DNA from 2 places in the Bradyrhizobium sp. CCBAU 53340 genome. Region 1 is predicted to be linked to the other one. Evidence: predicted binding sites of a transcription regulator. Region 1 holds the regulator's gene; the other holds the start of a gene.
What was found. Region 1 encodes LexA, which represses DNA repair genes until DNA is damaged. Its sites were predicted from a motif close to TGTTCNNNNTGTGTTCNG; they were not measured.
Positions count from the first base shown of each region.

Region 2: the regulator LexA is predicted to act here: its motif matches at 4,792-4,809, upstream of uvrA (excinuclease ABC subunit UvrA).

Region 1 covers NZ_CP030055.1:3,859,535-3,867,401, forward strand. Annotated here, with positions in the region: gene XH89_RS18315 (glutamine--tRNA ligase/YqeY domain fusion protein) at 1-1,132, shown strand, start outside; gene XH89_RS18320 (nuclear transport factor 2 family protein) at 1,138-1,524, shown strand; gene XH89_RS18325 (DUF2171 domain-containing protein) at 1,645-1,878, shown strand; gene XH89_RS18330 (ComEC/Rec2 family competence protein) at 1,974-4,256, shown strand; gene XH89_RS18335 (hypothetical protein) at 4,267-4,701, opposite strand; gene XH89_RS18340 (hypothetical protein) at 4,894-5,097, opposite strand; gene lexA (transcriptional repressor LexA) at 5,284-5,985, opposite strand; gene glp (gephyrin-like molybdotransferase Glp) at 6,162-7,373, opposite strand; gene XH89_RS18355 (hypothetical protein) at 7,561-7,734, opposite strand; gene XH89_RS18360 (hypothetical protein) at 7,826-7,867, opposite strand, start outside.
Region 2 covers NZ_CP030055.1:3,980,436-3,988,302, forward strand. Annotated here, with positions in the region: gene XH89_RS18920 (hypothetical protein) at 161-493, opposite strand; gene XH89_RS18925 (RNA 2'-phosphotransferase) at 567-1,103, shown strand; gene XH89_RS18930 (DinB family protein) at 1,110-1,673, opposite strand; gene uvrA (excinuclease ABC subunit UvrA) at 1,719-4,694, opposite strand; gene XH89_RS18940 (outer membrane protein) at 4,966-5,628, opposite strand; gene XH89_RS18945 (outer membrane protein) at 5,863-6,624, opposite strand; gene XH89_RS18950 (single-stranded DNA-binding protein) at 7,044-7,541, shown strand.

The DNA of each region.
Region 1 (7,867 bases):
CTCGGGCAACATCAATCTGCGCGATCCCGTGCTGTACCGCATTCTGCATGCGCACCATCCGCGCACCGGGACCAAGTGGTGCATCTATCCGAGCTACGACTATGCCCATGGCCAGTCCGACGCGATCGAGGGCATTACGCACTCGATCTGCACGCTGGAGTTCGAGGATCATCGGCCGCTCTACGACTGGTTCATCGAGAAATTGCCGGTGCCGTCCAAGCCGCACCAGTACGAAATGGCGCGGCTCAATCTGACCTACACGCTGCTCTCCAAGCGCGTGCTGACCCAGCTCGTCCGCGACGGCCATGTCGCGGGCTGGGACGACCCGCGCATGCCCACCATGGCGGGAATGCGCCGCCGCGGCGTGCCGCCGGCGGCCTTGCGCGAGTTCGTCAAGCGGATCGGTGTCGCCAAGGCCAACAGCGTGGTCGATGTCGGCATGCTCGAATTCTGTATCCGCGAGGAGCTGAACCGCACCGCGCAGCGCCGCATGGCGGTCTTGCGGCCGCTCAAGGTCGTGATCGAGAACTATCCGGTAGGGCAGACCGAGGAACTCGAGGCGATCAACCATCCGGATGATCCCTCGGCAGGTACGCGAAAAATCACCTTCGGTCGCGAGCTCTATATCGAGCAGGATGACTTCATGGAGAACCCGCCGAAGAAGTTCTTCCGCCTGTCGCCGGGCAACGAGGTGCGGCTGCGCTATGCCTATTTCGTCAAGTGCACCGGTGTGATCAAGAACGACAAGGGCGAGGTGGTGGAGCTGCGCTGCACCTACGATCCCGCGACCAAGGGCGGCAATGCGCCCGACGGCCGCAAGGTCAAGGCGACCATGCACTGGCTGCCGGCGGCGACGTCCGTGCCCGCGGAAATCCGCATCTACAACCAGCTGTTCGCCAATCCGAGCCCCGACGCTTCGAATTTCGCTGCCGATCTCAATCCGAACTCGCTGGAGATCCTCAGTGATGCGCGGGTCGAGGCATCTGTTGCCGAGAGCAATGCGACCGAGCCGATGCAGTTCGAACGCCAGGGCTATTTCGTGCGCGACAAGGACTCGACGCCCGGCAAGCCGGTGTTTTCGCGCACCATTGGCCTGCGCGATACGTTCGCGAAGGAAGTTGCCAAGGGCTGATGACAGTGAGTAGTGAAGCCGACGCCATCGTTTCCGCCATCATCGCGAAATGGTGCTCCGGCTTCGCGACGCTCGATGCGGCGGCGCTGTCGTCGCTGTATTCGAACAACGCGTTCTTCTTCGGCTCCAACCCGAAGCTCTATCGGGGCAGGGACGGTGTCGCCGATTATTTCAACGGCCTGCCACGCTGGCGCAGGCCCAGCGCGGCGTTCTCGGAGGTGCAGGCGGCGCACGCGGGGCCGGATCTGATCAACATGGGCGCGACCATCACCTTCGATCTCGCCGGTGAGCGGCCTGATCTCGTCGTCAAGATGAGCTGGGTCATCATCCGCGAGGACGGCGACTGGAAGATCGTCAATCACCATGCGTCATCGAAGGCGCCGCTGATTTAATCGCAGCTCCATCGGCATGGTCATTCCGGGATGGCCCGAAGGGCCAGGCCCGGAATGACAGAAGAATACGAACCCAAACTCTCTGCGCGCGTTGAGACGGATCCAACCAAGGATCCCCCCATGCAGAACATCGCAGAGCATATGGAAGTCATCGGCGCCGACGGCGTCCATGTCGGCACCGTCGACAAGGTCGAGGGCAACCGCATCAAGCTGACCAAGAAAGACAGCGGCGAGGGCAGCCACAAGGGCCACCATCATTTCGTCGACAAGGGCCTGGTCGCCGGGGTCGAGGGCAACAAGGTCCGGCTGTCGGCCAAGGCGGATGTTGCCGTGACGATGGAACAGGAAAAGTAGGGCTCGTCCCCTTCGTTCCCGATCCGTACCGCTATTCGGCGGCCTGCACGTTCCGGTAGCTTCTGCGTCCGTCGCGTATCGCAGGGTTGCAGGGAATGGCGGAGCCGGGCCGGCCACAGCGTGCCTCGCAGGGGATCGCCGGCACTTGGCCGACCGGCAGGGCTGCCTCGGCCGGCGGCCTTGTGCCGGCAGGCTTTGACCTTTGGCCCGCGATCGTCGGGACGCTGCGCGAATGGGTCAAGGCTGAAGCCGGCGCCGGGCGATTGTTTCCCTGGGTGCCGATCGCCTTCGGCTGCGGCATCGCGCTCTACTTCGCCGCCGATCACGAGCCGGTGCTGTGGGTCACGGCTACGACAGCGGTCGCGCTTGCGATCGGTGCGATCCTGTTGCGGCGGAGCCGCCTGTTTGCGCCGGCCATCATGATTGCGGCGGTCGCGGCCGGGTTCGCCATGGCGACCTGGAAAACGGCACGCATCGCGCACACCGTGCTCGCCAAGCCGCTGTATTCGGTGTCGCTGTGGGGCTTCGTCGAGACCCGCGACATCCGCGAACGCACCGACCGTTTCATGCTGCGCGTCACCGCGATGGAGGCGCAGCGCAGCGACGTGAAGCTCGAACGCGTCCGCCTGTCCGTGCGGAAGGGCACGGCGCCCGATGTCGGCAGCTTCGTGCAGCTGAAGGCGCGGCTGATGCCGCCGCTGTCGCCGCTGCGACCCGGCAGTTACGATTTCTCGCGCGATATGTTCTTCCAGGGCATCGGTGCGTCCGGCTTTGCGATGGGGGCGATTACCACCGTGACGCCGCCCGTGTCAGGCGGATTGCAGCTACGCTATGCCGCGATTATGCAGGGCCTGCGCGATGCGATCGACGCGCGCATCCGTGCCACGCTCGACGGCGACAACCGCGCGATCGCGACCGCGCTCCTCACCGGACGCCGCGATGCGATCACGACGCCCGTCAACGATGCGATGTTCATTTCCGGCCTCGGCCACGTCTTGTCGATCTCCGGCTATCACATGGCCGTCGTCGCCGGCGTCGTCTTCTTTGCGGTTCGCGCGCTGCTTGCGTTGATCCCCGGCCTAGCGGTCGGCTTTCCCATCAAGAAATGGTCGGCCGCTGCGGCGCTGGTGGCATCCGCGTTCTACCTGCTGCTCTCGGGCGCCGAAGTCGCAACGCAGAGATCGTTCTTCATGACCGCGGTCGTGCTGATTGCGGTTATCGTCGATCGCCGCGCCATTACGTTCCGCACCCTAGCCGTGGCCGCGCTGATCGTGCTCGCAGTGGCGCCGGAAGCGCTGGTGCATCCGAGCTTCCAGATGTCGTTTGCTGCAACGCTCGGGCTGGTCGCGATGGTGCAGATCGGCATGCCGAGCCTGTTGGCCTCGCCCGATCATTCGACGACGGCGCGCATCGCGCTGTGGGGCGGCCGCGAGATCGCGATGTTGTCCATGGCCTCGATGATCGCAGGGCTGGCGACCACGCCTTACGCCGCCTTCCATTTCCACCGCGTTACGCCCTACGGCGTGCTCGCCAATCTCGGCGCTATGCCCGTGGTCTCGGCGCTGGTGATGCCGGCGGGGCTGCTGGGACTGCTCGCAGCGCCCTTCGGGCTCGACGGCGTGTTCTGGTGGTTGATGGGGATCGGCATCGACTGGATGATTTTGGTCACGCGCTGGGTGGCGGCGCTACCGGGCGCTGTCGGCCATGTCGGCGCCTTCGGTACGGCGCCGCTGATCGCTGCGAGCTTGGGCCTGGTCCTGATGGGTCTGCTGCGCACACCGCTGCGTTGGTCGGGAGCGGTCGTGCTCGTGGCCGCGACCATCTGGGGTCTTTCCGTCCGGCAACCCGATATTCTCATCGCCGGTGACGGCCAGAACGTTGCGGTGCGAGGCAGGGACGGGCAGCTGCATCTGATCAGGACGAGGAAGGACAATTTCCTGCTCAAGGAGTGGCTTGCGGCGGACGCTGATCCGCGCGACGCGGCCAGCGGTTCGCTCGGTGACGGCGTTTCATGCGACGATGCCGGCTGCGTGACACCGCTTGCCGACGGCCGCATGGTTGCGCTGGCCCTGCGCATCGACGCGCTGGCCGATGATTGCAGCCGCGCGGCACTGGTGGTGACGACAAGGCCTGCGCCGCCGGATTGTCGCGCGATGGTGGTCAACCGGCCGCGTCTGGCGAGCCAGGGCGCGCTGACGCTAACACCCCGCGGCGATGGTTTTGCGATTGCGGCGGTGAGGGCGAGGGGCGCAAATCGCCCCTGGTCGCCGGCGGCGGCCGGCGATGGAGATTTCGAATTGACCCTCGTGCCACGGTCGACAGCTCCGCGCTCCAAGGACGCAACACCGTCCGAAGCCGACCTTCAGGCCGAGGATTAAAACCGACGGTTCAACCGATCGGCAGGCCCGGAGTTGTCGACTGTCTGTCGGCCACCACCTGCGGCTTGTGCTCGCGCTCGCCGAGCGGCTGGGTCACAGGCAGTTGCAGCACGGTTGCGCGCTGGCCTTCGACGAGCTGCGTCACCAGCACGTACTTGCCGTCGGGGAATTCGATCGCGTCGTGATGACGATCGGGAATGTGCGGATCGATCTTGCCGAACTTGCCGACGCGGGAATTGACGGTGCGCGTCCAGATCCAGCGGTTGTCGTAGCGGACGTTGTCGGCGAAGGCGAGCTCCGTTCCCGGCAGCAGGCAGACCGCGACCGACATGTCGGCTTCGGAGGCGAAGCCGCGCGTCGAGGTGCCGCGGAACGTTGTCGTGACGATGGTCTCGCCAACTTCTGCGGGACGTGTCGCGACGGCATGCAGGCTATAGTCACACATCGGGTGCTCCTCATGCAGGGATAGCGACCCACGTCCCTTATCGAGGCGCAGGCCTCTACCAGAGTGTAAGCATGAAAGCTCCGCTCGGTTGTAGGCAAATCTGCGGCTTGGATCCGCAAGCTACAATCACAATATCTTTCCCGAATTCGCTAGGAACAAAGCCTGCGTCCGCGCATTCGGCAAGCTTCTCCGTCAGCGTCCGGCCGGCGCCGACCAGCCCGAATATTGCCAGGCAGGCTGCGCCCGCTGATCCATGGCGTTGCGGGCATCGCGGAATTGCGCGCTGGCTGCCTGCGGCGCCTTGCGCGCGTGATGCTGGGGCTGCTTGGCAAAGGCCTGCGACGCAGATGCTGCGATCAGCATAAGCGTGACGGTGCTCAAGATGGTCTTGCGCATGGTTGTCTCCTCGGTCTCCTGATGGGCCTCGCGAAGCGATAACGCTTCGTTGCGGCGTGCCGAGGATGTAGCGCTGAAGAGGTGGCCGGATAATCTGTGCAAAACCAGAAAGACTATCCAGCCGGAGCGGACAATCGTCCGCTCCATCAGTCGATGGCGATCACCGATCGCGCGAGAGCGAGGCGCTCAGTATTTCCGGTACAGGCCGATCAGCTTGCCCTGGATCTTGACCCGGTTGGGCGGAAGGATGCGGACCTCATAGGCGGCATTCGCTGGCTCCAGCGCGATCGAGGCACCGCGGCGGCGGAAGCGCTTCAAGGTCGCCTCCTCATCGTCGATCAGGGCGACCACGATATCGCCGGTGTCGCAGCTCTCGTTGCGCTGGATCAGTGCCATGTCGCCGTCGAGAATACCGGCGTCGACCATCGAATCGCCGCGCACCTCGAGTGCGTAGTGCTCGCCCGCACCCAGCATGTCCGGTGGGACGCTGATGGTGTGGCTGCGGGTCTGCAAGGCCTCTATCGGTGTACCGGCCGCGATCCGGCCCATCACGGGCACCGCGACGGGACGCTCGCCCTCGTCGGCGGGCGGGCTCGACGTCGTGCGCAGCTTGCCGAGATTGCCCTCGATGACGCTCGGCGTGAAGCCGCGGCGATTGCCGGCGGCGGCCTGCAGCTCGGGCAGCTTGATCACTTCGATGGCGCGGGCGCGGTTCGGAAGGCGGCGGATGAAGCCGCGCTCCTCGAGCGCCGTGATCAGGCGATGGATGCCTGACTTCGAGCGCAGATCGAGCGCGTCCTTCATCTCGTCGAAGGAGGGCGGTACGCCGCTTTCCTTCAGCCGCTCGCTGATGAACCGCAGGAGCTCGTATTGTTTGCGCGTTAACATCTCGACCAAAATCCCCCTGACGATGTCGTTCGATTCCGAGACGCTGGATTCAGCGATAAGCCGCTACATGCTCGAAACAAATCATGAACGGACACTATATGTTCGATACATGTTCCGCAACTGCTTAATTTACCGTGAACGCCACAAAGTTCGCGGAACGCACGCGAACGAAGCGGTCAGGCGGGCAGTCGCAATACCTCGCAGGGCATGCCGGCCTCGGCCTTCGGCGCAAACGGCGCGCGCACGAGAAGTGCCTGTGCCGCAGCGAGATTCGCAAGCAGCGAGGAATCCTGGTGATTGACGGGAACGGCGACGAGCGTGCCGTCGTCACGTGTGTCGAGGCGCGCGCGCAAATAGTCCTCGCGCTGGTCGTTGGCGCCGACGTCGCGGCCGAGCACGGCGCGTTCGCGGCGGTGATGAATCACCGAGCGGCCTGATAACGCGCGAATCAGCGGCACCATGAACAGGAAGCCGCAGACGTAAGATGACACCGGATTGCCGGGCAGGCCGATCACCCGCATTGCCCCGAGCTGCCCGTTCATCATCGGCTTGCCCGGCCGCATCGCGATCTTCCAGAACGCCATCGCGGTGCCTTCATCGCGGAGCGCCTGCTGCACCAGATCGTGGTCGCCGACCGAGGCTCCGCCGGTCGTGACCAGGATGTCGGCGCCGCTCTCGCGCGCGCAGCGGATGCCGGCGGTGGTGGCGGCAAGCGTGTCGGCGGCAACGCCGAGATCGATGGTGTCGGCGCCCTCGCTGCGGGCAAGCGCATGCAGGGCGTAGCCGTTGGAATAGACGATCTGGCCGGGGCCGGGCGTGGTGCCCGGCATCACCAGCTCGTCGCCGGTGGCCAGGATCGCGACTTTCGGACGGCGGCGAACGGCAAGCTGCGGGCGGTTCATGCCGGCAGCGAGGGCCAGGTCGCGCTCGGTCAGCCGCGCGCCCTGGCGCAGCAGCACGTCGCCCTCGCGAAAATCGATGCCGGCAGGGCGGATGTGCCGGCCGGTCATGGCGGCTTCCTTGATCGTGATGCGCCCGCCGTCGGCAACGGTATCCTCCTGGATGATGACCGCGTCGGCGCCGTCGGGAACGACACCGCCGGTGAAGATCCGCACGGCTTCGCCGGCGCCAACGGTTCCTGCGAAGGGACGGCCGGCTGCAACCTCGCCGATGACAGCGAGCTGTGTGTCGACCTTCGCCGCATCGGCCGCGCGGACGGCATAGCCATCCATCGCCGACATGGCCTGCGGCGGCTGCGTCCGCAGCGCCGCGACGTCGCGCGCCAGCACACGGTGAAACGCCTGGTCGAGAGCGACCGCTTCTTCAGCCAACGGCTCTGCGCCCGCAAGCACGGCGGCAAGCGCATCGGATACCGGCATCAGGGCCACGGCGAACTCCCGCAACATCAGCAAAAGACTCGGTCGGCAAGGTTTCTAGCCGAGCGGCGAGGCCGACGCAAAAGGCCAGGGGATGATCTGCAATGCGCGCGGGATTCTCTGCGGCGTGCTGGCGGCCGCCGCCCTTGACGATCTCCAGCGCAAAGGCGGCTTCTGCCCGGGTGAGGCCGCCATAGCGCTAGCGCAAGGCCTCGAATTGCGCCCTGGCGCCGAGCTCGGGGTCGGTGATGAGCACCATCGCGCTCGATCGCCAGCCGGAGGCGAGAGGTATGGCATTCTCAGTCCATTCGCTGCCGGCTGGTGTCGCCTGCACGTGCAATGGCACGCGGCCAGGCGGTCGATGCAGGCGCATCTCGCCGCCGATGCGATCCGGATTGTCGAGGCTGCAGGAGCCGATCAGTGCGCGCAGACGATGGCCGTCCTCGACGTTGACGGCTCGAACGTCACGACCGCGTTATGGGATTGCTTCTCGACGAATTGCCATC
Region 2 (7,867 bases), 120 kb from region 1:
AGGAGGGACACTGCGGGCGACACGCTGACAGATGCTATATTGTGTTCGAAGAGGTGGCAGATGTCGGAGCTACTGGCAAGAATTACGGTTAACCCGCAACCTATGCCTGGACGCCCGCGCATTCGCGATCTGCGCATAACTAGCCATACCTGATTGGTGCTCAGCTTCCCGATCGCAGGTTGCGGACGTGGACATTGATGTCGAGATCGATGTCCTTGATGCAGGTCTGTGTCGTCCGATGCGAGCCGCCCTCGTGCCAGCGACCATCGCGCGCCCGGGCGCCACGGACGTTGGCGAGCTTCAGGCATCGCCATTGCGGCAGCGGTCCGCTACTCTCGCCGCCAAATTGCCAGGCCAGCACGGCTTCCTCACCGCCCTTGTCAGTGCCGATGATATGTGGGCAAAGCTCGCGATGTCGGCCCTCATAGACACAGGTCACATGCTGCTGGGCGAGGATGGCGTTGCGGAAGAGTTGGTAGGTTCGGCTGGGCATCGCTACCTCCAGATCGCCTCATCTGGCATTGTCGCACGCTTGAGTGTAGAGGTGCGCGACCGGAAGGAAAACCATGCCGATCAATGACACCCAGCTCAGCAAATTTCTGAGCCTAGTCCTGCGCCACCAGCCGGAAGCGATCGGGTTGGTGCTGGATTCGCAGGGATGGGCCGGTACCGACGACCTGATCGCCAAGGCAAATGCCGCTGGCACAGAGTTTGGTCGCGACGATCTGCTGCGTGTCGTCGCAGAGAGCGACAAGAAGCGTTTCTCACTGTCCGCCGATGCACATCGCATTCGCGCTGCGCAAGGCCATTCCGTCTCGGTTGAACTTGGCCTGGCGGCGCAGGAGCCGCCGTCGGTCCTGTATCACGGAACGGCAACCCGGTTCGTCGAAGCCATCCTGTCCGAGGGCCTGAAGCCGCAGGCGCGCCAGCAGGTGCATCTGTCCTCCGACGAGGCCACGGCGGAGCGTGTCGGTCAGCGCCACGGCAAGCCGCATATCTTCAAGGTTGATGCCGACGGCATGCATGCCAAGGGATTCAAGTTCTTTCGCGCGGACAATGGCGTGTGGCTGACCGACCATGTGCCGCCGGAGTTTCTGGCGTAGCTGACGTCAGGATTTCCAGATGGTCTCCTCGGTCCAGCCGAGTTCGGCGAACTCGGCGGCCCGAAGCGGGGCTTCTCCCTCGGCAAAGAACTCATCGAGCTGAGGCGGCGCGACCGAGGTTTCGGAGAGCATGGCGTGCGCTTGCCCACGATGATGGATCTGGTGCTGGAACAGATGCATCAGCAGGCGGTCGCGGCGTTCGGTCTGGACGGATGTGTCGCGGTTGATCCTGATAACGCCGGCCAGAAGCTCTGGTGTCAGCGCATCGCAGATGGCAAGCAGGCGCTTGTCCATGGCGGCCTGGGCTGCCTTCAGTTCGGCAAGCGAGGAGTACGGCACCTCGTTTGCCCAGGCCCGTGGTCCGAGCCAGCCACCCTCGAGTGCGTCGATGTAGAAATGATCGATGACGTAGACGTGGTTCAGCGTGCGCCGAATGCTCGGGAAGAAGCCGGTTCGCGGGGCTTCGAACTCGGCCTGGCTAAGGTCGGCACAGGCGGTGAGCAGGCGATGGTTCGCCCACGCATTGTTGTAGGCGAACGACCGATAGGTCTGCACGAGTCCTGAGGACACAACTATTCTCCGTGGACCGATCTGTCGGCGGACTACGGCCGCAATCTACTCCGCCGCCTCGCTCGTGCTCCTTCGCTTCGGCTTCCGCGCCTTCTTCAGCACCGGCTCCAAAAACTTGCCCGTGTAGCTCCGCTGCGCTTTCACGATGTCCTCGGGCGGGCCCCAGGCGACAATTTCGCCGCCGCCGTCGCCGCCTTCGGGGCCGAGGTCGATGACCCAGTCGGCGGTCTTGATGACTTCGAGATTGTGCTCGATGACGACGACCGTGTTGCCCTGAGCGACCAGCTCGTGCAGCACCTCCAGCAGTTTCTTGACGTCGTGGAAGTGCAGGCCGGTGGTCGGCTCGTCCAGGATGTAGAGCGTACGGCCGGTGGCGCGTTTTGACAGCTCCTTTGCCAACTTGACGCGCTGGGCTTCGCCGCCCGACAGCGTCGTCGCCTGCTGGCCGACATGGATATAGTCGAGGCCGACGCGGTGCAGGGTCTGGAACGTCTCGCGTACGCGCGGCACCGCCTTGAAGAATTCGGCGGCTTCCTCGACGGTCATGTCGAGCACGTCGGCGATGCTCTTGCCCTTGAACAGGACCTCCAGCGTCTCGCGGTTGTAGCGCTTGCCCTTGCAGACGTCGCAGGTGACGTAGACGTCGGGCAGGAAGTGCATCTCGATCTTGATGACGCCGTCGCCCTGGCACGCCTCGCAGCGACCGCCCTTGACGTTGAAGGAGAAGCGGCCCGGCTCGTAGCCGCGCGCCTTGGCTTCGGGGAGCCCTGCGAACCACTCGCGGATCGGCGTGAAGGCGCCGGTGTAGGTCGCGGGGTTCGAGCGCGGGGTGCGGCCGATCGGCGACTGGTCGATGTCGATGATCTTGTCGATATGCTCCAGGCCCTCGATGCGATCGTGCGGGGCGGCGCCTTCGCTGGCGCCGTTGAGCTTGCGTGCGATCGCCTTGTAGAGCGTATCGATCAGCAGCGTCGATTTGCCGCCGCCGGAGACGCCGGTGACGGCGGTGAACAGGCCGAGCGGGATCTCGGCGGTGACGTTCTTGAGGTTATTGCCGCGCGCGTTCACCACCTTGATGGTGCGGCGATGGTTCGGCGGACGCCGCTCCGGCACCTCGACCTCGAGTTCGCCGGTGAGGTACTTGCCGGTGAGCGATTTCGGGTTGCGCATGATCTGTTCGGGCGAGCCTTCGGCGACGATGTTGCCGCCATGCATGCCGGCGCCGGGGCCGATGTCGAGCACGTAGTCGGCGAGACGAATGGCGTCCTCGTCATGCTCGACCACGACCACGGTGTTGCCGAGGTCGCGCAGCCGCTTCAGCGTGTCGAGCAGCCGCGCATTGTCGCGCTGATGCAGGCCGATCGAGGGCTCGTCCAGCACGTAGAGCACGCCTGTCAGGCCGGAGCCGATCTGCGAAGCCAGGCGGATGCGCTGGCTCTCGCCGCCGGACAGCGTGCCGGAGGAGCGGGACAAAGTGAGGTAGTTGAGGCCGACGTCGAGCAGGAAAGTGAGGCGCTCGCGGATCTCTTTCAGAATGCGCCCGGCAATCTCGTTCTGCTGCGCGTTCAGCGCACCAGGGACGGTCTCGAACCAGGCGCCGGCACCCTTCACCGACAGCTCGGAGATCTCACCGATGTGCTTGCCACCGACCTTGACGCAGAGCGCCTCGGGCTTCAGCCGGAAGCCGTTGCAGGCGCCGCAGGGCACGTCGTGGAAGTACTTTGCGAGCTCCTCGCGCGCCCACTCGCTCTCGGTCTCGCGGTAGCGGCGGTTGATGTTGGTGATGACGCCTTCGAACGGCTTCTTGGTGTCGTAGGAGCGGACGCCGTCCTCATAGGAGAACTTGATCTCGTCCTCGCCGGAGCCGTGGAGGATCGCGTCTCTCGTCTTCTTCGGCAGATCCTTCCACTTGGTGGTCAGCGTGAACTTATAGTGCTTGCCGAGCGCCGTCAGCGTCTGCGTGTAATAGGGCGACGACGATTTGGCCCAGGGCGCGATCGCGCCCTTGCCGATGGCGAGCTCCTTGTCGGGGATGACGAGGTCCTCGTCGACATGCTGCTCGACGCCGAGGCCGCCGCAGGCCGGGCAGGCGCCATAGGGGTTGTTGAACGAGAACAGCCGCGGCTCGATCTCGGGGATCGTGAAGCCGGAGACGGGGCAGGCGAACTTTTCCGAGAACAGGATGCGCTCGGGCCCGCTCTTGTCATGGATCTTTGCGGTCTTCTTTTTCTCCTCGACCGGTGCTGCCGCCGGCGCGTCGGCGAATTCGACCACCGCGAGGCCCTCGGCGAGTTTCAGAGCGGTCTCAAAGCTTTCGGCGAGGCGCTGGCCGATGTCGGCGCGCACCACGATGCGGTCGACGACGACGTCGATGTCGTGCGGGAATTTCTTGTCGAGCGCCGGCGCTTCTGCGAGCTCATAGAAGCTGCCGTCGATCTTGACGCGCTGAAAGCCCTTCTTGAGCCATTCGGCGAGCTCCTTGCGGTACTCGCCTTTGCGGCCGCGCACGACCGGCGCCAGCAGATAGAGGCGGGTGCCCTCGGGCAGCGCCAGCACGCGGTCGACCATCTGCGAGACGGTCTGGCTCTCGATCGGCAAGCCCGTGGCCGGCGAATAGGGCACGCCGACGCGCGCCCAGAGCAGGCGCATGTAATCGTAGATCTCGGTGACCGTGCCGACGGTCGAGCGCGGGTTCTTCGAGGTCGTCTTCTGCTCGATCGAGATCGCCGGCGACAGGCCGTCGATCTGGTCGACGTCGGGCTTCTGCATCATCTCGAGGAACTGACGGGCATAGGCCGACAGCGATTCGACGTAGCGGCGCTGGCCTTCGGCGTAGATGGTGTCGAAGGCGAGCGAGGATTTGCCGGAACCGGAGAGGCCGGTGAACACCACCAGCTTGTCGCGGGGAATCTCGACGTCGATGTTCTTGAGGTTGTGCTCGCGCGCGCCACGGATCGTAATTGCGCGCAGGCTCGAGCCCGCGTTCTGCTGTTGGCGCTTCGCCTTGATCACTTCATCCATCCGAGTTGCCCTCAAGGAGTCCCAAAAGCGACGCGATCGCGCCAACGTACAGGCGCGCTTCGCCCGGAACCGGGATCGGCGCCGATGGGGTTGTGAGGCGAACGTAGGAAGAACGGAGACGGATTTCCAGTGGGACTTGCGAATCGTCAACGGATTGTTGGTGCGCTGGCGGGACTTGGCAGCAGCCAGTCACCGCGCGAAAACAAAAAGGCCGGCGCGAGGCCGGCCTTTCGTAACGCGATGGCGTTGGAGCCGAAGCTCAGTACTTATCTCAGTACTTGGCGACAACCGGGCCGTTGAAGTGATAGTTCACGCCGAGCTGCACGGTGTGGAGGTTGAGCGTGCCGGTCGGCAGGGTGCCGAAGTAGGTCTCGCCGCCAAGGCTGCGATAGAGGTATTCACCCTTGATCGACCACTGCGGAGCGATGAAGGCTTCGACGCCGGCGCCGACGGTCCAGCCGGAGTGGAACTTGCTGTCGGAGACGCTCACGCCGAGCGCGGAGAGGGTGATCTTGTTGTCGATCCAGGCGTAACCACCGGTGCCGTAGAACAGGACGTTGTTGACGGCGTAGCCGATGCGGCCGCGGACCGTGCCCAGCGCGTCGGTCTTGGAGGCGGCGGTGATGCCAGTGGTCGCGTCCGTCGCCGAGGCGCTGACGTCAGCCCAAGAGCCGTCGGCCTCGATGCCGAACACGACATTGCCGGTCTGCCAGTTGTAGCCGGCGGTGCCGCCGACGAAGCCGCCCTGCATCCGCGGGCTGCTCGAATCTTCCCAGGCGCCGCCGCCGACGAGACCGAGGTAGAAGCCGGTCCAGTTGTAGACCGAGGCCATGGCGACCGGAGCCTTGGTGTAGGGGCGCGCCGCCAGGTCGGCAGCCGAAGCGGCGCCGGTCAGAGCGATCAAAGCGGCCGAAGCCAACAAAATCTCTTTCATTTTCAACCTAATCCCAGTCCCAGTTTCTGTTTTGCCTTCCGTGCGTCGGAAGGACATCGGACGCTTTGGTCCAACTGATGTCGTCCTTACACCACTAAAGCTGTAAGTTGTGTCTCCCAAAAGTCACAACAGACGTAAAATGTAATAGTTGCTGACCTTTAGTTCCCTCAGGGAACCCGCAGCAAAAAGGCCGGCACGAGGCCGGCCTTCGATTCGTCAATGATTTCAGTGGAGTCAGTACTTCGCGATAACAGGGCCGCCCCAGCGATAGTTGAGACGGACGAGGCCCATATCGACATTCTGGCTGATCCGGTCGGTCTGGAATGGAGCGCCGGCCGGTGAGTTGAGGGTGAGGGTCCGAGTCCCCAGGAAGATGTGGTCGTACTCGACGCCAACCGACCAGTTCGGCGCGAAGCCGAATTCAAGGCCGGCTCCAACCGTGCCGCCCCAGCGGTTGTCGCTGGCCGAGGCGAGCAGGGTGCCGGCGCCAGCGAAGCCAGGCGCGGTGTAGATGTTGTACTTGTCGGCGACCACCGCGGCGCCGCCTTTCACGTAAAACAAGACGTTGTTCCAGGCATAGCCGACCTGGCCTGTGATCAGCCCGAAGGCATCGATCTTCGAGCGGTTACGCTGAGCGGGGAAGAGAACGCTGACGTTGTCGCCGGAGAAGTCGGCCCAGTTGCCCTGGCCTTCGAGCCCGAACACCCAATTGGCCGATTGCCAGCGATAACCGATCTGGCCACCGACCGTGCCGCCGGTGGCGTTGTGGCAGCCCTCGCCACCCACGAACGCGCCGCCGCCAAGGACGACGTTGTCCCAGCACTTGTGACTGGATCCGCCGCCGCCGTTGATGCCGATGTAGAAACCACTCCAGTCGTAGATGGTGGCAATCATCGGCGCCGGCGCCTTGGTGTAGGGACGTGCCGCAAGGTCTGCTGCACTGGCGGGTGCAGACAGCGCGACGATTCCGATTGTAGCGAACAGAATTTTCTTCATTGCAGTCTCCCCAGTGTTGTCCGCCCTGGAGTCCCCGAGCGGTCAATCAGGCGCGACGCCCAAATGGTCTAATTCCAAGGCAACCGTAGCCCAATCGGGAGGCAGAGTCCGTCTCTGGAATGCAACAGTCGCGGGCAATCGTCCTGCGCTTAACCTAATGAATGTTAAGCATTTTCTGGTCCCGCCGAGTTCCAATTCATCGCACCGTGCACAGCGGAATTGGGTACCGCCCCGCCCGCGAAAGGTCGGTCAATTCCGCTATGGAACAAATCTGGAACAAACGTCCGGTCGATGCTATATGTGGGGATAACCAAGGGCGTCGCGGCCCGATCGGGTCTTGTAAGCGTATAGGGTCGATCCGACAGGCAGCGCGGGCGCGCCTTTTCGAAATTCAGTGGCATTTGGAGTGGAGAGCGGCGATGGCGGGAAGCGTCAACAAGGTCATTCTGGTCGGAAATCTCGGCAAGGATCCGGAAATCCGCCGCACCCAGGACGGGCGGCCGATCGCGAATCTGAGCATCGCGACCTCCGAGACCTGGCGCGACAAGAACAGTGGCGAGCGCAAGGAAAAGACCGAGTGGCACCGCGTCGTGATCTTCAACGAGGGGCTGTGCAAGGTCGCCGAGCAGTATCTGAAGAAGGGCGCCAAGGTTTACATCGAGGGCGCGCTCCAGACCCGCAAATGGACCGATCAGAGTGGCGTGGAGAAGTACTCCACCGAGGTCGTGCTCCAGGGCTTCAACTCGACGCTGACGATGCTCGACGGCCGCGGCGGTGGCGGAGGAGGCGGCAGCTTCGGGGATGAGCCGGGAGGCGATTTCGGCTCGTCCGGCCCCGTCAGCAGCGCACCGCGCCGCCCCGTGGCCGCCGGCGGCGGTGGCCGCAACAACGACATGGACGACGACATCCCGTTCTGAGAGCGGATCGCACGTGGCGAATGCGCTGCCCGGATTGGGGCGGCGCTTCCCGCGTCATGTCAGCAAATCTGACTAATAGGTGGGGCGGGCTCGGAAATTCCGGGCCCGTTTCATGTTTCGGTTGAACTCGGCCGGCACTCGGCGAGCCGGCTGGTGGGGGCCGCGCACGATTGGGAGCCGATTTCCGGCGGCCGAATCCGGGGCCGTCCAAGGCGCTGCGCACAACGCCTTAAGTCGTTGGAAAAACAATCGGAAAAAGCGCTTCCGCCGGCCTTGCAAGGGTGGTTATCGGGGCCTCGATGCGCTATATGATTCCCAGATAAAAT